2 linked regions of the Pigmentiphaga sp. H8 genome follow. Each later gene encodes a partner of the first gene's protein in a complex. Links are inferred from orthologs where the notes say so. Each region holds a gene or a part of one and is shown in the gene's direction. Other genes may lie near its edges.

What was found.
Region 2: the proteins of obgE (region 1) and ybiB are in contact, whole or in part, in a crystal structure (PDB 8BFT), measured with the Escherichia coli proteins. The link is inferred for Pigmentiphaga sp. H8 from one-to-one orthologs.

The regions. Positions count from the first base shown.
Region 1 is NZ_CP033966.1:4,864,645-4,874,378, reverse strand. What follows is about bases 4,938-7,897. They hold obgE (GTPase ObgE), read left to right. Parts: upstream 4,938-5,793; coding sequence 5,794-7,002; downstream 7,003-7,897. Other genes in these bases: proB (glutamate 5-kinase), read left to right, coding at 7,011-7,897; rpmA (50S ribosomal protein L27), read left to right, coding at 5,187-5,444; rplU (50S ribosomal protein L21), read left to right, coding at 4,938-5,117. Outside these bases: EGT29_RS22925 (tripartite tricarboxylate transporter substrate binding protein), read left to right, coding at 1-283; EGT29_RS22920 (proline--tRNA ligase), read right to left, coding at 285-2,018; EGT29_RS22915 (RNA pyrophosphohydrolase), read left to right, coding at 2,103-2,672; EGT29_RS22910 (CNP1-like family protein), read left to right, coding at 2,740-3,357; ispB (octaprenyl diphosphate synthase), read right to left, coding at 3,588-4,553; more of rplU, read left to right, coding at 4,806-4,937; more of proB, read left to right, coding at 7,898-8,135; EGT29_RS22875 (MFS transporter), read left to right, coding at 8,277-9,728. UniProt on the Escherichia coli protein: An essential GTPase which binds GTP, GDP and possibly (p)ppGpp with moderate affinity, with high nucleotide exchange rates and a fairly low GTP hydrolysis rate.
Region 2 is NZ_CP033966.1:5,543,820-5,553,571, reverse strand. What follows is about bases 4,405-7,382. They hold ybiB (DNA-binding protein YbiB), read left to right. Parts: upstream 4,405-5,398; coding sequence 5,399-6,367; downstream 6,368-7,382. Other genes in these bases: EGT29_RS26180 (glutathione S-transferase family protein), read left to right, coding at 6,806-7,382; EGT29_RS26185 (sirohydrochlorin chelatase), read left to right, coding at 6,364-6,756; EGT29_RS26195 (IclR family transcriptional regulator), read left to right, coding at 4,528-5,388; EGT29_RS26200 (acetyl-CoA C-acetyltransferase), read left to right, coding at 4,405-4,514. In the rest of the region: EGT29_RS26215 (carboxypeptidase regulatory-like domain-containing protein), read left to right, coding at 1-1,326; EGT29_RS26210 (DUF502 domain-containing protein), read right to left, coding at 1,376-1,987; EGT29_RS26205 (MBL fold metallo-hydrolase), read right to left, coding at 2,102-3,160; more of EGT29_RS26200, read left to right, coding at 3,333-4,404; more of EGT29_RS26180, read left to right, coding at 7,383-7,429; EGT29_RS26175 (tripartite tricarboxylate transporter substrate binding protein), read left to right, coding at 7,584-8,570; EGT29_RS26170 (cupin domain-containing protein), read left to right, coding at 8,627-9,169; EGT29_RS26165 (NAD(P)-dependent oxidoreductase), read left to right, coding at 9,156-9,752.

The DNA.
Region 1 (9,734 bases):
CGATGCGCCGGACCTGCCCACCGTGGTGCAGGCGGGCGTGCCGGGCGTGGTGTCCGGCAGCTGGTTCGGGTTCTTCGTGCCGTCCGCGACGCCGGCGGCGATCCAGGACAGGATCCATCGCGACGTGGCACAGGCTCTGCGAGCGCCGACAGTGCGGCGCTACATGCAGGAATCGGGGCTGGTGTCCCCGCCCATGTCGCGCGCCCAGTTCTCGGCCTTCATCACGCACGAGCGCGACAAATGGGCCGAGCTCATCCGGACGCGCAACATCCGGCTGGAGTAGCCTAGGCCAGCCGGGCCAGGGTGGCGGCCAGCGCTTCGCCCACGGGGATCTTGGCGGCTGCTTCGTCGCCGCGTCCCTGCAGTTCGACCTGCCCGTCCTTCAGGCCGCGGTCGCCGATGGTGACGCGGACCGGCACGCCGATCAGTTCCCAGTCGGCGAACATCACGCCCGGGCGCTCGTCGCGGTCGTCCAGGATCGCGTCGACGCCTGCTTCCTTCAGGCCTTCGTAGAGCTTGGTCGCGGCCTCGCGCACCGCTTCGCTCTTGCCCCAGCCCACCGGGCAGACGACCACTTCGAACGGCGCCAGCGCGCGCGGCCAGATGATGCCGCGCCCGTCGTGGTGCTGTTCGATCGCGGCGCCCAGCAGGCGCGTGACGCCGATGCCGTAGCAGCCCATCTGCAGCAGCGCGGGCTTGCCGGTCTCGTCCAGGTAGGTGGCCTTGAGCGCCTCGGAATACTTGGTGCCCAGGAAGAACACGTGGCCGACCTCGATCCCGCGCTGGATCGCCAGCGGGCCGCTGCCGTCGGCCGACGGGTCGCCGTCGACGACGTTGCGCAGGTCGGCCACCAGGTCGGGCTCGGGCAGGTCGCGTCCCCAGTTCACGCCCACGTAGTGGTGGTCGGCCTGGTTGGCGCCCGTGACGAAGTCGTGCAGGTTGGCCACGGTGCGGTCGGCCACCACCTTGACCGGCTTGGCGGTGCCCACGGGCCCGATGAAGCCGGGCACGCAGCCGAAGTGCTCGACGATCTCGGCATCGGTGGCGAACCGGTAGCCGTGGTCCAGGCCGGGAATCTTGCCGGCCTTGATCTCGTTCAATTCGTGGTCGGCACGCAGCAGCAGCAGCCAGATCTGGGCCGGCTTGCCGGCTTCTTCCGGCTCGACCGCCAGGGCGAGGGACTTCACGTGGCTGGCCAGCGGCAGGCCCAGCAGTTCGGCCACGGCCTCGCACTTGGTGGCACCGGGGGTGGGCATCTTCTCCAGTGCCCGGCCGGGCGCCGCGCGCTGGGCAACCAGGCAGGGCGCCTCGGCCAGCTCGATGTTGGCGGCGTACTGGGTGGCCGGGTTGTAGACGATGAGGTCTTCGCCGGTGTCGGCGATGACCTGGAATTCATGGCTGCGCGTCCCGCCGATGGAGCCGGTGTCGGCCGCCACGGCGCGGAAGGTCAGGCCCATGCGGGCGAAGATGCGCATGTACGCGTCGTACATGGCGTCGTAGCTCTTCTGGGCGGCGGCCTCGTCGCGATCGAAGGAATAGGCGTCCTTCATCGTGAACTCGCGGCCCCGCATGACGCCGAAGCGCGGCCGGCGCTCGTCGCGGAACTTGGTCTGGATGTGGTAGAAGTTCTTGGGTAGCTGGCGCCAGCTGTGGATCTCGTTGCGGGCGATGTCGGTGATGACTTCCTCCGAGGTCGGCTGCAGCACGAAATCGCGGTTGTGGCGGTCCTTCATGCGCAGCAGCTCGGGGCCGTACTGCTCCCAGCGGCCCGATTCCATCCACAGCTCGGCCGGCTGCACGACCGGCATCAGCAGCTCGAGCGCGCCGGCGCGGTTCATTTCCTCGCGGATGATGGCCTCGATCTTGCGAATGACCCGCAGGCCGATGGGCATGTAGGTGTAGATGCCGCCGGCCAGCTTGCGGATCATGCCCGCGCGGGTCATGAGCTGGTGGCTGACGATCTCGGCGTCGGACGGTGCTTCCTTGAGGGTGCCGATATGGAACTGCGATGCGCGCATTGCGGTGCTCACGTGGATGGATACGAGTTTGGCCCCCCTGGGCCTATAATTGACTCAATTGTATGAGAATCGCTGGGGTGGCTCATGCTGGATCGTGAAGGTTACCGTCCCAACGTCGGCATCATCCTCGTCAACCAGAAGAACGAGGTCTTCTGGGGCAAGCGCGTCAACGAACATTCCTGGCAGTTTCCGCAGGGCGGCATCAAGCACGGTGAGAGCCCTGTCCAGGCGATGTTCCGCGAGCTCCATGAAGAAGTGGGCCTGCGGCCCGAGCATGTCCGCATATTGGGTAGAACACGCGACTGGTTGCGCTATAACGTGCCCGACCACTTCGTCAGACGCGAATGGCGCGGGCACTACAAAGGTCAGAAGCAGATCTGGTTCCTGCTTCGCATGCAGGGGCGCGATTGCGACGTCTGCCTGCGGGCCTCGTCGCATCCTGAATTCGACGCGTGGCGCTGGAGTTCCTACTGGGTCCCGCTGGAGTCGGTCATCGAATTCAAGCGCGACGTGTATACGCTGGCCCTGAACGAGCTTGCGGTCGTGCTTTTCCGCCGGAACCACGAGACCCGGTACCTGCGCCAGCACATCGGTTCGCACCGACGCGGCCAGGGTGAACCGGCACCGCTGTCCAAGGAAGCGCCCGAGGTCTGAACCCCCGCGACCCCCTGCGCGGGGTTCGGGTATCGTGTCGGGTGCAACCTGTATATGGAAAACACTTATGCCTAGTCAGTTCGCCGGGGCGCGCCCGATGCGTCCCGCCCGCCGGGCCCTGCGCGCCGCCGCCTGGGCCGGCGCCGGATGCCTGGCCTTGTTACTCGCCGCCTGCGGCAGCCAGCCGCGCGGCGATGGCAACTACCTGCTGGACGATATCGATGCCCAGCGCACCCTGCCCGATGCCGGATGGGAAGCCCTGAAGTCGGAGTTGCCGCCGGTGCCCACCGAGGCCGACGTGCTGCCGGTGGAAAACCTGTCGCGCAACGAGCGTTTCCGTTTCGGCGTGGATCCGCGCTCCATCCAGATCGCCCCGGGCCTGATCGTGCGCTATACGCTGCGCGCGGTCAGCGACCTGGGAGCCGAGAACATTTCGTACGAATCGGTCCGCTGCGGCACGCGCGAATGGCGCACCGTGGCCCTGTACCGGCCCGGCGCCGGCTGGCAGCGCCCGGTCCACGACGAATGGCGTCCCTTGCTGCCCAATACGATCCAGCACGTGCTGCGCAACGGCGTACTGTGCTCGGGCGGCGGCCCGGCCGGCGCCAAGGCGTCGGACCTGGCCTATCGCGTGCGCCACTGGGAGCGCTATGCCGACGCCATGGCGGGCCGCAGCATGCAGTAGCAGCGGATTCGCGGCACGGGCAAAAACAAAAACGCACAGCCTCGGCTGTGCGTTTTGCGTGCCTGGCTACAGGCTTGTCGACCAGATCAATGGTCGGGGCGAGAGGATTCGAACCTCCGACTCCTGCGTCCCGAACGCAGTACTCTACCAGGCTGAGCTACGCCCCGACTTGTCGGTCCGGCCTGCCGGATACGGGCTTGTACAACTTGCCCGGCAGGCCGTCTTTCTTTTCAGCGATCTCGGTTGATCGCGAAAGCGCAGAATTCTAGCAGAGAATCTCGGAAAGCGGAAACGGGGTAGGTGGATATCGCCGCGACCGCCGCATCCGCCTCGATCCGGGCCCGGGCGCGGGTGTAGTCCAGGGCGTCCGATTCCCGGATGGCGGTGGCGACCGCGACGAAATCGCCTTCGCCGTTCTCGATGGCGGTGCGCACCAGCATCTGCTGCGCCGGCGTGCCCACGTCCAGCAGGCGGATCAGCGGCAGTGTGGGTTTGCCTTCGCGCAGGTCGTCGCCCAGGTTCTTGCCCAGTGCCTCGGCCTCGCCGCTATAGTCGAGCACGTCGTCGATCAGCTGGAACGCCGTGCCGGCGCGGCGGCCGTATTCCGCCGCCGCGGCTTCCTGTTCGGGCGTGGCGCCCGCCAGGACCGCGGCCAACTGGGCCGAGGCCTCGAACAGGCGGGCGGTCTTGTAGCGCACCACCTGCAGGTAGCGTTCCTCGGTCACCAGCGGATCGTGCACGTTCAGCAGTTGCAGGACCTCGCCCTCGGCGATGACGTTGGTGGCGTCGGCCAGGATCTGCATGACGCGCACCGAGCCGGTCTCGACCATCATCTGGAACGAGCGGGAATGCAGGAAGTCGCCCACCAGCACGCTGGCGGCGTTGCCGAATACCGCGTTGGCCGTGGCCCTGCCCCGCCGCAGCGCCGATTCGTCGACCACGTCGTCGTGCAGCAGCGTGGCCGTATGGATGAATTCCACCACCGCGGCCAGCAAATGATGCTGTTGCCCCTCGTATCCCAGCGCCCGGGCGACCATCAGCAGCAGGGCGGGACGCATCCTCTTGCCGCCCGCGCCGATGATGTAGTCGGCAATGGTGCGGATGAGCGGGACGTCGGAGTCGAGTCGTGCCCGGATAACGGCGTCGACGCGCTGCATGTCGTCGGCGATGGGGGCGAACAGGGTCGGCAGGCTCAAGGGGAATCCGTGGGTAGACTGGCCGTTGCCGGCCAGGTGTGCAACAAAAGCCGAGATGCAACAACCGGCGGCATGGCGTGACTGGGAGGCCCGCGAGCGGGCGGCGGCGCCCGAAAGCGCCGTGGCAACGAAATTATACCGGGGCTGTGCGCGGGACGAGGCCGGGATTGACGCTCCGGCACAACTCCGGTTATAGTCTATGGTTCGACCCCTATTGGGGCTCGAGCTTTGAACAACCCAAGAGGTCATCCCATGTACGCGGTCATAAAAACCGGCGGAAAGCAGTATCGCGTTGCCGCTGGCGAAAAGCTGAAAATAGAACAGATACCGGCAGACATTGGGCAAGAGATCACGCTGGACCAGGTCCTGGCAGTGGGCGAAGGCGATCAACTCAAGATCGGCGCGCCTCTTCTGTCCGGTGCCGTGGTCACGGCCAAGGTTCTTGCACACGGTCGCCATGACAAGGTCCGCATCTTCAAGATGCGTCGGCGCAAGCATTACCAGAAGCGCCAAGGCCACCGTCAAAACTACACCGAAATCCAGATCGGCACCATTTCCGCCTGATGGGGGCCCGGCGCGGCCGGGCACCGGAATGTAGGCAAGAATCGGTAACGAACAAGCAGGAGTGCAAACATGGCACAGAAAAAGGGCGGCGGTTCCACACGGAACGGCCGCGACTCAGAAGCGAAACGCCTGGGCGTCAAGGCCTACGGCGGTGAATTGATCCCGGCTGGCTCGATCATCGTGCGCCAGCGCGGCACCCGTTTCCACCCCGGCGTCAACGTCGGCGTGGGCAAGGACCACACCCTGTTCGCGCTGGTCGACGGCCGCGTGCAATTCGCGGTCAAGGGCGCCCTGCGCAAGCATACCGTCTCGATCGACCCTGTGTAATAGACCCCCCCCTACGCGCTGACGCGCGCCCCCCAGGGGGCGGCACTGGCGGACTGGCGGAGCCAGATCCGCTGTGCCCTGGATCTGGGGGGCGGCTGCGTGGGGGAGTTCGAATAGGCAGTGGCGAGGGCTTTCGCGCTTCGCCAAAATAGCGCCGCCGCGCGATGTTACGCGTGGAGGCGTTTTTTATTATCATCGCAAGTTCTGCTTGCAAGGACTCTCAAGTCCCGCCCGAACGTGCCGGCGTCCCATTTCCTGGGTGCCGTGGATCCGGTCCCGCCGGTTCGCCAGCGCTACCCTCTTTTGACGGGGGAACAGCCGTAGGCCGCAAGGGGGTGGGCTTCCCTTTATGAAATTCGTTGACGAAGCCACCATCGAAGTGATTGCCGGCAAGGGCGGCAATGGCGTGGCGAGCTTTCGCCGCGAGAAATTCATTCCCTTCGGCGGACCCGATGGCGGGGATGGCGGGCGGGGCGGCAGTGTGTATGCCGTGGCCGACCGCAACATCAATACGCTGATCGACTACCGCTACGCCCGCCTGCATCGCGCCCAGAACGGCGAGCAGGGTAGCGGTTCCGACCGCTACGGCGCCGGCGGCAGCGACATCACGCTGCGCATGCCGGTAGGCACCATGGTGTACGACGCCGAGACCAACGAGCTGCTGTTCGACCTGGCCACCCATGGCCAGAAGGTCGTGCTGGCCGCCGGCGGCAATGGCGGGCTGGGTAACCTGCATTTCAAGTCCAGCACCAACCGCGCGCCGCGGCAGTTCACCCACGGGCGTCCGGGCGAACAGCGCAAGCTGCGGCTGGAGCTGAAGGTGCTGGCCGACGTCGGCCTGCTGGGCATGCCCAACGCCGGCAAGTCCACGCTGATTCGCAAGCTGTCGAATGCCCGGCCCAAGGTGGCCGACTACCCGTTCACCACCCTGCATCCGAACCTGGGCGTGGTGCGCACCGACGCCGAGCGCAGCTTCGTGATCGCCGACATTCCCGGGCTGATCGAGGGCGCGTCCGAGGGCGCCGGGCTGGGGCACCAGTTCCTGCGCCACCTGTCGCGCACGCGCCTGCTGCTGCATCTGGTGGACGTGGCGCCCATGGATCCCACGGTGGACCCCGTGCACGAGGCGCGCGCCATCGTCGAGGAGTTGCGCCGCTATGACCCCGCCCTGTACGAGAAACCGCGCTGGCTGGTGCTCAACAAGGTCGACATGGTGGACGACCCGCAGGGACTGAAAGAGGCGTTCTGCCTGGAGTTCGACTGGGACGGCCCGGTGTTCTGCATTTCCGCGCTGGCCGGCGATGGCACCCAGGAACTGGCCTGGGCCGTCCAGAACTGGCTGGACGAGCAGCGCGAGGCCGAGCAGGCCTTCGACGAGGACCTGCGCTTCGTCGAGGCCCAGGCACCGGCGCCCAAGCCGGCGCCGGTCCGGCGCCGTCCGCGCCGCGTGCCGGCCGATGGCGGTGACGCGGGCGCCCAGACCCCCGAGGATGCCCCTGATACCGATGGTGGCGATGCCGGCGGCGAGGGCGGCGATGGTGGTGGCGACGGCGATTGAGTTCCACGATGAATAGCACTTCCGTGATCGCCGCCGCCCGGCGGCTCGTGATCAAAGTAGGCTCCTCGCTGGTCACCGACGAGGGACGGGGCCTGGACCGGAGCGCGCTGCTGCGCTGGGCCGGGCAGATCGCGCACCTGCGCGCGCTGGGCAAGGAGGTCGTCCTCGTGTCCAGCGGCGCCATCGCGGAAGGCATGCTGCGCCTGGGCTGGGACAAGCGGCCCACGCTGGTGCCCGAATTGCAGGCGGCCGCCGCGGTCGGCCAGATGGGCCTGGCGCAGGCCTACGAAAGCGTGTTCGCCGAACATGCGCTGCATACCGCGCAGATCCTGCTTACCCATGAAGACCTGTCGGACCGCACGCGCTACCTGAACGCGCGGTCGACGCTGTTCACGCTGCTGCGACTGGGTGTCGTGCCCATCATCAACGAAAACGACACGGTGGTCACCGACGAGATCAAGTTCGGCGACAACGATACCCTGGGCGCGCTGGTGACCAACCTCATCGAGGCCGATGCGCTGGTCATCCTGACCGACCAGGCCGGCCTGTATTCGGCCGATCCGCGCCGGAATCCCGACGCGAAGTTCGTGTCGCACGCGCGCGCGGGCGAATCGGAGCTGGAGTCCATGGCCGGCGGCGCGGGCAGCAGCCTGGGCAAGGGCGGGATGCTGACCAAGATCCTGGCCGCCAAGCGGGCGGCGGGCAGCGGCGCGCATACCGTGATCGCGTCGGGCCGTGAGCCCGACGTGCTGGTGCGGCTGGCCGGGGGAACCTGCATAGGGACCGAGCTGCGCGCCTCGCTGCCGCTGTTGTCGGCGCGCAAGCAGTGGATCGCCGATCATCTGCAACTGCGCGGCCGCGTCACCGTCGACGAGGGCGCCGCCCTGGCGCTGACACGCGACCACAAGAGCCTGCTGTCCATAGGCGTGACGGCGGTCGAGGGCGAGTTCGAGCGCGGCGACGTCGTGGCCTGCGTGGACGCTTCCGGCAGGGAGCTGGCGCGTGGTCTGATCAATTATTCCTCCAGCGCCACCCGCCGCATCATGCGCCAGCCCTCGAGCCGGATCGAGGCGCTGCTGGGCAGCATGGAAGAGCCCGAGCTCATGCATCGGGACAACATGGTCATCCGCTAAGCGCGATGCCGGCGGTTCGACAATAAGAAACAGGTCGGGAGGATGCGGCGATGGACGCCGGGCCTGTCTTCCTGTTATTTTGTGTACGCTGTACACATTTACTGTTTCCGTTCCTTCCATCCTGCCATGCCGCGCGCCGGCATGAGGAGCTCATCCGTGAATGCCGACCTCGACCGCCGCAAACGCTGGCTGGCCTTGATGGTGCTGTGCCTGGGCGTGCTGATGATCGTGCTCGACACGACCATCGTCAACGTGGCGCTGCCCTCGATCCGCGACGACCTGAAATTTTCCGAGACCGCGCTGGTCTGGGTGGTCAACGCCTACATGCTGACCTTCGGCGGCTTCCTGCTGCTGGGCGGGCGGCTGGGCGATCTGTACGGGCACCGGCGGCTGTTCGTGGCCGGCATCGCGCTGTTCACCGTGGCCTCGCTGGCCTGCGGGCTGGCCCAGTCCCAGGCCATGCTGGTGGCGGCGCGCGCGGTGCAGGGCCTGGGCGGCGCGGTGGTTTCGGCGGTGTCGCTGTCGCTGATCATGATGCTGTTTCCCGAGCAGGAAGATCGCGCCAAGGCCATGGGCGTCTACGGCTTCGTGTGCGCGGGAGGCGGCAGCATAGGCGTGCTGCTGGGCGGCTTCCTGGCCAGCGTGCTCAGCTGGCATTGGATCTTCCTGGTCAACCTGCCCATAGGCGCGGCCGTCTATGGATTGTGCATGGCGCTGCTGCCGGCCAAGGGTGGGCAGCCGGGCGAGCGGCTGGATATGGCCGGCGCGGCGGCGATCACCGCCTCGCTGATGCTGGCCGTGTATGCCGTGGTCAACGGCAACGAACGCGGCTGGACCTCGTTCCATACGCTGGGCCTGCTGGGCGCCGCCGCCGTGCTGCTGGCGGCCTTCCTGGCCATCGAGTCGCGGGTGCGCGCGCCGCTGATGCCCCTGGGGCTGTTCCGGCTGCGCAACGTGGCCACGGCCAACGCGGCGGGCGTGCTGTGGGCCGCCGCCATGTTCGCCGCCTTCTTCATTTCCGCGCTGTACCTGCAGGTGGTGCTGGGCTACAGCCCCATGCAGGTGGGGCTGGCCTTCCTGCCGGCCAACGTCATCATGGCGGTGTTCTCGCTCGGCCTGTCGGCCCGGCTGGTGATGCGCTTCGGCATCCGCGCGCCGCTGGCCTGCGGGCTGGCGGTGGCGTCGGTCGGACTGGCGCTGTTCGCGCGGGCACCGATCCAGGGCGACTTCCTGATCGACGTGCTGCCGGCCATGTCGCTGCTCGGCCTGGGCGCGGGCGTCGCATTCAACCCCATGCTGCTGGCGGCCATGAACGACGTGGATCCCCGCGATGCCGGCCTGGCCTCGGGCGTGGTGAATACCTCGTTCATGATGGGAGGCGCGCTGGGCCTGGCCGTGCTGGCCAGCCTGGCGGCGGCGCGGACGAACTTCCTGCTGGAGCGGGGCGCCGCCCAGGTTGCCGCGCTGAACGGCGGCTACCAGATGGCCTTCGCCCTGGGCGCCGCGTGCGGCGCGGTGGCCGCGGTCCTGTGCGCGATGCTGCTGCGCCCGCCCGCGGCCGCGCGGGCGGGCGATTCCGCGTCGACGGCGTAGCTACGC
Region 2 (9,752 bases), 680 kb from region 1 along the record:
AGCCGGACGGTGATCCGCGTCAACGCCACCGGCTATGGCGAGGGCCTGCCCACCGCCGCCGTGGTCGCCAACCAGACCACCAGCATGGCTTCGGTCGAACTGCAGCCGGTGGACGTGACGGGCGGCGGCGACGCCGCCACGGCCATTACCGTGACCGCGCCCAACACACCGGCATCGGTCTCGCTGCCTGCCAACGGACTGGTCCGTCCCAACGGCACGCCCGCCACGGGCAGGGTCTCGGTCGCGCTGAACGCGGTGAACCCGGCCCTGAACGTCAACGCCATGCCCGGCCAGTACCTGGTCGCGACCGCCGGCGGTGGCACCGGCGTCATGGAAAGCTGGGGCGCGATCAACGTGACCCTGCAGAACGCCGCGGGTGAACGCCTGAACCTGGCGCCCGGCAAGACCGCGACCATCCGCATTCCGGTCGCTACCCGCAGCGCCAGCAACCCCGCCACGATTCCGCTGTTCTACTTCGACGAGGCGACCGGCTTCTGGAAGCAGGAAGGCTCGGCCACGCTGGCAGGTTCGGGCGCCGACCAGTACTACGAGGGCACCGTCAGCCACTTCACGTACTGGAATGCCGACCAGCTGATGAACACGGTCTACGTGAACGGCTGCGTGGCCGACGACGCGGGCGCATCGTCGCTGGCGAACATTCTGGTGACCTCGGACGGCATCGATTACTCCAGCTCGTCGTCCGTGCGTACCGATGCCCAGGGCAAGTTCCGCATCGCGATGAAGAAGGGCGGCAAGGCCACGCTGTTCGCGCAACAGGGCGTCAAACTGTCCAATACCGTGTCGGTGGGGCCGTTCGCCGCGGACACCACGCTGACAGAATGCCTGTCGTTGACGACGCTGACCGACGCCATCAGCATCAAGCTGACCTGGGGCGCCCGGCCCCTGGACGTGGATTCGCACCTGTTCACGCCGGATGGCACCGAGATCTACTTCTCCAACAAGGGCAGCCTGGGCACCGACCCCTTCGTCAATCTGGACGTCGATGACACCACTGGCTTCGGCCCCGAGGTGGTGACCATCCGCAAGCTGATGGTGGGCACTTACACCTACGCGCTCTACAACTACTCGGGCACCTATGATCCCGGCATGACCGGCTCCCCGGTTCGTGTCGAGCTCAACAACAAGGGTTCGCTGTCGGTGTTCGGTCCGACTTCGGGAGAAGTCTCCGGTTCGACCCGGTGGTGGACTGTGTTCAAGCTGAACGTGGATGCAAGCTGCCGGGTAACCGTCAACCGTGTCGGCGCGTGGTCCAGCGCCGAGCCGGAGCCCGCGGTCGTGACTCGCCGCTACTGCGCGGCACCTTGAGGAATGGGATGGGCGGCGGTTTTCCCGTGAGGTCCGCCGCCTGATCCCGTCATTCCTGCCTGGGGGCGGGCGCCGCCTGCGGCGTGCGCGCCATCCAGGCGATCAGCGACGAGCGCATCGCCTCTTCCACCGTCATGTCGATGGGCGTGACCCACGAAAGCGGCACGAACACGGTATAGCCGCCGATCATGTAGCCCATCGGCAGGTAGACGGCCACCCGCTCGCCGGGCAGGAAGCCCTCGGGCAGGCCGGCCGTGCTGCGCCGGGTGACCAGCCCCACCAGTTCGAATTCCTGGCCAGGCATGCGCAGGATGACGACCTGCTGCCCGCCCTGGCTGGTGCTGGGCGTGAAATAGTCGGCGAAGCTCTTGAGCGAGGAATAGATGCTCTTGACCACCGGGATGCTGGTGAACGGCCATTCGACGTAGGACAGCAGGCGGCGCACCCGGTGCTTGGACACCAGCATGCCGACGGCGACGATGCCGAGCACGCCCAGGATCAGGCCCATGCCGGGAAAGTAGAAGCCGCCGACGAAGGGGCGGAGCACCGCCAGCGCGAGCGCCTCCATCCAGGCTACGCACACGTACAGCAGGTACAGCGTCAACGCCAGCGGCAGGATGGTGATCAGGCCACGGAAAAAATACTTGTAGACGTTTTTCATCTCGGACTCCTGCGGCACCAGGGAAGCCGCCCCGCGCGGCGGTGGCCGGGGCGCCAAGCATAGCAGCAGAATGCGCGCGGCCAGGGGCCGCGCGGAGACCAGGGGAAACAGGCCCTAAGCGGGAACGCGGTAGCGGACTATGCCGTCGTCGCCGCTCTCGCGGGCGATCACGCCCTGGTAATACAGCATGTGCAGGTGGGCGATGGCCTCGCCCAGCGCGAAGGTCATCTGGTGCAGGTCCAGCTTGCGCTTGAACAGCACGGGCACGACGTCGTAGGCCGACGCGGCCTGGCCGGTACAGGCTTGCTTGACCCGTGCCAGGTGGTCGGCGTGGTGGGCGTGCTGCTGCGCGATGCGCGTATGGATGCCGACGAAGGGCCGTCCGTGCGAGGGCAGCACCAGCGCGTCGGCCGGCACGTGGGCATAGCCGCTGAGCGAATCCAGGTAGAGCTGGAGCGGATTGCTTTCGGGGTCGATGTCCGTGACGCTGACGTTGGTCGAGATGCGCGGCAGCACCATGTCGCCGGAAATGACGATGTTCAGTTCCTTGCAATACAGCGAGATGTGCTCGGGCGCGTGCCCGTAGCCGGCGATGGCATGCCACTCGTGGCCGCCGATGCGCAATACGTCGCGGTCCATGATGCGGTTGAACTGGGCGGGGACCTGGGGCACCAGCTGCGGGTAGTAGCGGGTACGGGCGCGCACGCCGTCCAGCGAGGCCGGGTCGGTCATGCCGTTGCGGGCGAAGTGGGCGGCCATGCGTTCGCCCCCCGAGATGGCCTTGCCTTCGATGAACAGGTGGGCGGTCAGGAAGTCGGTGGCGCTCATCTGCAGGGGAACGCCCCATTTCTCGGTCAGCCAGTGGGCCAGGCCGATGTGGTCGGGGTGCATGTGGGTGACGATGACCCGCACTACCGGCAGCCCGTCGAGCTGGGAGGCGAAGACCTGTTCCCACAGCGCCTTGACCTCGTCGCGGGCGACGCCGCAGTCGACGATGGTCCAGCCGTCGCGCCCCTCGAAGCGGTCGCGCAGCAGCCACAGGTTGATGTGATCCAGCGCGAAGGGCAGGGGCATGCGGATCCAGCGGATGCCGGGCGCGACCTCGATGGCGGCGCCGGCCTCGGGCAGGGTATCGCCCAGCGGATACTTCAGTTCGTGTTCGAGAGGATTCATGGCGGGTGGGCCTGGCCGGTTCGTGCGGCGCTGCCGGGGCAGGTCTAAAATGGGCAGGCCACTTGTTGGTAAATTACAGCTAGTGTACCTAGGTGCCGGCGGATGCCTTCCCGGAGCGCAGCCGCCGCCCTTGCCCGTGGCGCCCGCCGCTTTTCAGAGTCAGGAGTCGAAGATGTCGGATCCCGTTGTTATCGTATCGGCCGCCCGTACCCCCATGGGCGCCATGTTGGGCGAGCTTTCAGGGCTTTCCGCCAACCAGTTGGGCGCAGTCGCGATCAAGGCGGCCATCGAGCGTTCGGGTCTGAAGCCCGAACAGATCCAGGAAGTGCTGATGGGCAACGTGCTGCAAGCCGGCCAGGGCCAGGCTCCGGCCCGCCAGGCCGCGCTGGGCGCGGGCCTGCCGCTCGGCACCAGTTGTTCCACCATCAACAAGATCTGCGGGTCGGGCATGAAGGCCACGATGCTGGCGCACGACCTGCTGCTGGCCGGCAGCGCCCAGGTCGCGCTGGCGGGCGGCATGGAAAGCATGAGCAACGCCCCCTATCTGCTGCCCAAGGCGCGCCAGGGCTACCGCTACGGCCACGCCACCATGTACGACCACATGGCGATGGACGGCCTGGAAGACGCCTATGACAAGGGCCGCGCCATGGGCGTGTTCGCCGAGGACTGCGCCGCCAAGTACAGCTTCACCCGCGAGCAGCAGGACGCCTATTCGCTCGAGTCGCTGCGCCGCGCCAAGGCCGCCAGCGAGGACGGCAGCTTCGAATGGGAAATCGCGCCGGTCACCGTGGCCGACCGCAAGGGCGAGAAGATCATCGCGCGCGACGAGGCCCCGTACAAGGCCATGCCCGAGAAGGTCCCCACCCTCAAGCCGGCGTTCAAGAAGGATGGCACCGTCACCGCCGCCAACTCCTCGTCGATCTCGGACGGCGCCGCCGCCCTGGTGCTGATGCGTGCCTCCACCGCCGAAAAGCTGGGCGTCGCGCCGCTGGCCCGCGTGGTTGCCCATGCGCAGCATTCGCAGGAGCCGCAATGGTTCACCACCGCACCCGTGGGCGCGCTGGCCACGCTGTTCGCCAAGACCGGCTGGAAGCCGGGCGACGTCGACCTGTACGAGATCAACGAAGCCTTCGCCGTGGTGACCATGGCCGCGATGGCCGAGCACAAGCTGCCGCACGAGAAGGTCAACGTGCACGGCGGCGCCACCGCTCTGGGCCACCCCATCGGCGCCAGCGGCGCGCGGCTGATCGCCACCCTGCTGGGGGCGATGCGCCAGCGCAATGCCAAGCGCGGCGTGGCCTCGCTGTGCATAGGCGGCGGCGAAGCCACGGCCATGGCTTTCGAACTGATCTGATCGCCAGGGCTGCATGACGCAACACCCATCGGCCGGCGGCAAGCCGGCCGGCATCGGCGCGGGCAGCCCTGGGGCCGCCCGCGCGTCCGCGGGCGCCGAGGGCGACGCGGTCAAGCCCAGCGATGCCTACGTGCAGTCCTTCGCGCGCGGATTGGCCGTCATCCGGGCCTTCAACGCCGAACGGCCCGCCATGACCCTGACCGAGGTGGCCGAGGCCGCCGGGCTGACGCGGGCGGGCGCGCGCCGCATCCTGCTGACGCTGGTGCAACTGGGCTACGTGGCCACGGAAGGCCGGCAGTTCCGGCTCACGCCCCGCATCCTGGAACTGGGCTTCGCCTACCTGACCTCCATGCCGTTCTGGGACCTGGCCGAGCCCATCATGGAGCAACTGACCAACGAGGCGCACCAGTCCTGCTCGGCCACCGTGCTGGACGGGACCGACATCGTCTACGTGCTGCGCATCCCGACCGGGCGCATCATGTCCATCAACCTCGGGATAGGCAGCCGCCTGCCCGCCTACTGCTCGGCCATGGGGCGCGTGCTGCTGGCCGGCCTGGCCGACGCCGAGATCGACGCGGCGCTGGCCAGGTCCGACCTGCGGGCCCATACGCCGTTGACGGTGACCGACCCGGCGCAGCTCAAGGCCGCCATCCTGAAGGTGCGCGAGCAGGGCTGGTCGCTGGTGGATCGCGAGCTCGAGACCGGACTGGTCGCCATCGCCGCGCCCATCCGCGATCGCAGCGGCCGCACCGTGGCCGCCCTGAACCTGAGCGGCCAGGCGCACCTCGTGACCGCGCGGCAGATGCAGGACGAACTGTTGCCGCTGCTGTGCCGAGCCGCCGAACGCATCAACGACCTGATGAAGCGCGTGTAATGGAGCACCCATGACCGAACCCTATGCATGCGCGCCGCTGATCCGCGAGATCGGCCGCGGCAAGGACGGTTCGCGCGCACTGGCGCGCGAGCAGGCCGGCGCATTGATGGGCGCCATCCTGGATGGCCGGGTCTCCGAACTGGAGCTGGGCGCGGTGCTGCTGGCCCTGCGCATGAAGGGCGAGTCCGTGTCCGAGGTGGCCGGTTTCCTGGACGCGGCCGAGGCGCGGATGGCGCGCGTCCAGGCGCCGGCCGGCCGGCCCGTGGTGGTCCTGCCCACCTACAACGGCTCGCGCCATGCGCCCAATCTCGTGCCGCTGCTGGCCTGGAGCGTGGCGCAGGCCGGCCTGCCGGTGTTGCTGCACGGGCAGGCCTCCGATCCGGCCCGGCCGGGCGCGGGTTCGAATGCCGCGCGGGTGCCCACCATCGACATCCTGGAGCAACTCGGCATCGGGGCCTCGCCCGATGCCGCGGCCGCCTCGCGGGCGCTGAGCGACCGCGGGCTGGCCTATCTGCCGCTGGCCGTCGCCAGTCCGGGGCTGGCCCGGGTCGTGGGCCTGCGCCGCATCCTGGGCGTGCGCAACGTCGCGCACACGCTGGCCAAGCTGCTGCGCCCGGTGCAAGGCCCCAGCCTGCTGCTGTCCGCCTATACCCATCCCGAATTCGGCGCCATGCTGGCCGAGCTGTTCGCGCTGCGGCGCGAGGCGGCGTTGCTGATGCGCGCCACCGAGGGCGAGGCGGTCGCCAATACCCGCCGCGCGCAGCGCATCGCAAGCTGGCTGGATGGCGCCGAGACCACTGTCGTGGAAGGCGCCGAGCGCGCCGAGGCCGAGCTGCCGGCCCTGCCCGCGCGCGAGGCGGCCCCCACGGCGGCCTGGGTGCGGGCGATCCAGCAGGGACAGGCGCCGCTGCCGGCCGCCATCGCGGCCCAGCGCGACGCCATCGTCGATGCCGCGGCGCGCATGGGGCGGGCCGCATGACGCCGCGCCGGGGCATCGTCCTGTTCGCGCACGGCTCGCGCGATCCGCAATGGGCCCGGCCCATGGACGGGCTGGCCCAGGCGCTGCGCGCGCGCGATCCCGGCACGCCGGTCGAGATCGCCTTCCTGGAATTGATGCCGCCCACCCTGCCCGAGGCCATCGCTGTCCTGGCCGGCCGGGGAGTGGCCGAGATCGCCGTCCTGCCGGTATTCTGGGCGGCGGGCGCGCACGTGACGCGTGACCTGGCGCGCCTGCTGGACGAGGCGCGTGCGGCGCATCCCGCGCTGCGGTTCGCGTCGCTGCCGGTATTGTCCGAACTACCCGGCGTGCTGGATGCCGTGGCCGAGGCGGCTCTGCGCCCGGCCACGGATCCGGGTTCGCCGGCCTAGCGTTCTTTCCTCGTTCGAATCCTTGCACCCGTACACGGAGATTTCCACCATGATGACCATCTGGGGCCGCCTGACTTCCATCAACGTTTCCAAGGCGGTGTGGGCCGCGCGCGAACTGGGCCTGCAGTTCGACCGCATCGACGTGGGCGGTCCCTACGGCGGGCTGGACAAGCCCGAGTACGTGGCCCTGAACCCCAACAGCAAGATCCCCACGCTGGACGACAACGGCTACATCCTGTGGGAATCGAATTCCATCGTGCGCTACCTGGCCGCCCAGTACGGCGCCGGCACGCTGTGGCCCACCGATCCGCGCGAGCGCGGTCTGAGCGACCGCTGGCTGGACTGGCAGGCCACCGAGTTCGGACCCGCCATGGGACCGGCCTTCATCGGCCTGATCCGCACGCCGGAAGACAAGCGCAATCCTCAGGCCATCGCCGAGTCCGTGGCGCGCGGCAACAAGCTGATCCTGCTGCTGGAGAAATTCCTGTCCGACGGCCGCCAGTACCTGGCGGGCGACCGCTTCACCATCGGCGACATCGCCGTCGGCTGCGCCATCGACCGCTGGTTCCTGCTGCCCATCGAGCGCCCGGCCACGCCGCTGCTGGCGCAATGGCACAAGCGCGTCAGCAGCCGGCCGTCGGCGCAGGGCGTGCTCGGGCAGGAATTGAAGTAACGGCACGCCGCGGGCAGGTGCCGCAGTAATACCTGCGGCATTGGATTTGCGCCGCGAATTTGTATTAGACACACCGTCGCCCCGCATCCAGAATTTCCTCTCCCTCGGGGGCATGAAGCTCCGTGTTCCCCGGGGCCTTGCCGAGAGGTGAACGATGCCTGCGTTGCGATTCCGTCTGCTGCCCGTATTCACGTGGGCCATTGCTTCGATGGCCTGTACCGGATTTGCCGCCGCGGCGCAGACCTACCCTGCCCGCATGGTGAAGCTGGTGGTGCCGTTTCCCCCGGCGGGCAGCGGCGACGTTGCCGCCCGCCTGCTGGCCGAGCGGCTCGGTCCCGTCTGGGGCGTACCCATCGTGGTCGAGAACAAGCCCGGCGCCGCGGCGATGATAGGCGCCGATGCCGTGGCCAAGGCCGCGCCTGACGGCTATACCTTGCTGGTCGCGCCGAACAATCTGCAGACCATGAACCCGGCGATGTACAAGTCGATGCCGTTCGACGCCGAGAAAGCGTTCCGGTCGGTGGCGTTGATCGGGACCACGCCCTTCGCCCTGGTGGCCGGCCCCGGCATCGACGCCGGATCGGTTTCCGAACTCGTGGCGTTGGCGAAGTCCCGGCCGGGCGGGCTCTCTTATGCCTCGTCCGGCGTGGGCAGCGTCCAGCACCTGGCCGGCGAACTGTTCCGCTCGATGGCGGGCGTCCCCTTGACCCACATTCCCTACAAGGGCGGCGCGCCGGCCGTGGTCGGCTTGTTGTCCGGCCAGGTCGATCTCTATTTCGGCGCGGCCACGGCTGTCCTGCCCCAGGTCAAGGCCGGCAAGCTCAAGCCCCTGGCGGTCACGGGTTCCGCGCGCACCGCGCTGCTTCCCGGTGTGCCGACCATGGACGAGGCGGGTGTGAAGGGCTATGTCAGCGAGCCCTGGATCGGACTGCTTGCTCCGGCCGGCACGCCCGATGCCGTGGTGGCCCGGATCAACCGCGATCTGCGGACCGTGATGGCCGATCCCGATCTGGTAACCAAGCTGGCCGAACAGGGGATCGACGCCGCGCCCGGCACGCCCGAGGCGCTCGACCGGCGCATCGCGACCGAGCGCCGGCTTTGGTCCCGGGTCATCGCCGAAGCGCGCATCAGCGCCGATTGACCGCATCGCTTCTTTCATGCGGCGCATGGGCGCCGCCGCAAAACCGGAGATTCGCCATGACGGCAGCCGTCCAGCCCGGTGACACGGGCCCCAAGCATCTGCTCAATTCGATCCAGGACTACGTGGATGCGTTCCACGCGCTTTACCAGGAAGGGAAACCCTCGTTCTTCGAGGTCTCGGGACCGCTGCCGGCCACGGGCCGGACGGACACCGCGCTGGCCGCCACGCCCAATCTTACGGTGATCCTGAAGTGCTACGAGGCATGCGGCGAGAACACCCTGCACGCGCATACGACCGAGGACCACGTATTCATCGTATTGAAGGGCGAGGTCAATTTCTACGGGCCCGGCGGCGAGGTGCGGACCTTCGGGCCGCTGCACGGCGTGATGTTGCCGCGCGGCACCTTCTACCGCTTCCGCGCCTCGGAAGGCGAACCGCTGGTCATGCTGCGCATAGGCTGCTCGGCGCAGCAGGGCGGCGACATGTTTGCGCGCATAGGCGCGGATGGCAGACAGATGGACGGCAACTCCGCGCAGAACGGCCACGTCGAACCGGTGCTGTCGGGCATGTACTTCGGGCCCGGGCATGATGGCCATTGAAGCGGCGCGGGCGCTGCCGGCTTCCCGCCGGCCCACGGTCTTCATCGTGCGCGATCATACGATGGAGGAACTGCTGGACAGGCTTGCGGCCCAGTTGCGCGGACGCGGGATCGAGGTGGCCCGCGGGCCGGCCAATACTCCCGGCGTGGTCGTGCCCACGCCGGCCGGCGTGGGCCTGGAGCATGCCGACATCGCGGTATTCAGCTCCCGCTGGCAGTGCAACCGCCAGACCCTGGCGCAGGCCGTTCGCCTGAGGGCGGTGGTCAACGCCACCATAGGCCTGGAAACCGTGGACCTGCAGGCCGCCGCCGACCTGGGCATCATCGTCGGCCATGGCGGCGCGCCCGAACACATCACCAGCATGGCCGAGGCCTCGATCATGCTGATGCTGAACCTGCTGTACGGCCTGCGCCGGTCGGAGTCCTGGATGTCCGGCTGGCGGCCGCGGCCCTACGATGGCAAGGCCCATGCGAGCATGATGTGCGGCGCGACCATAGGCCTGGTCGGCCTGGGGCGTATCGGCCGTGCGGTGATGGAGCGCCTGCAGGCGTTCGGCGCCCGGATAGTGGCCTACAGCCCCCGC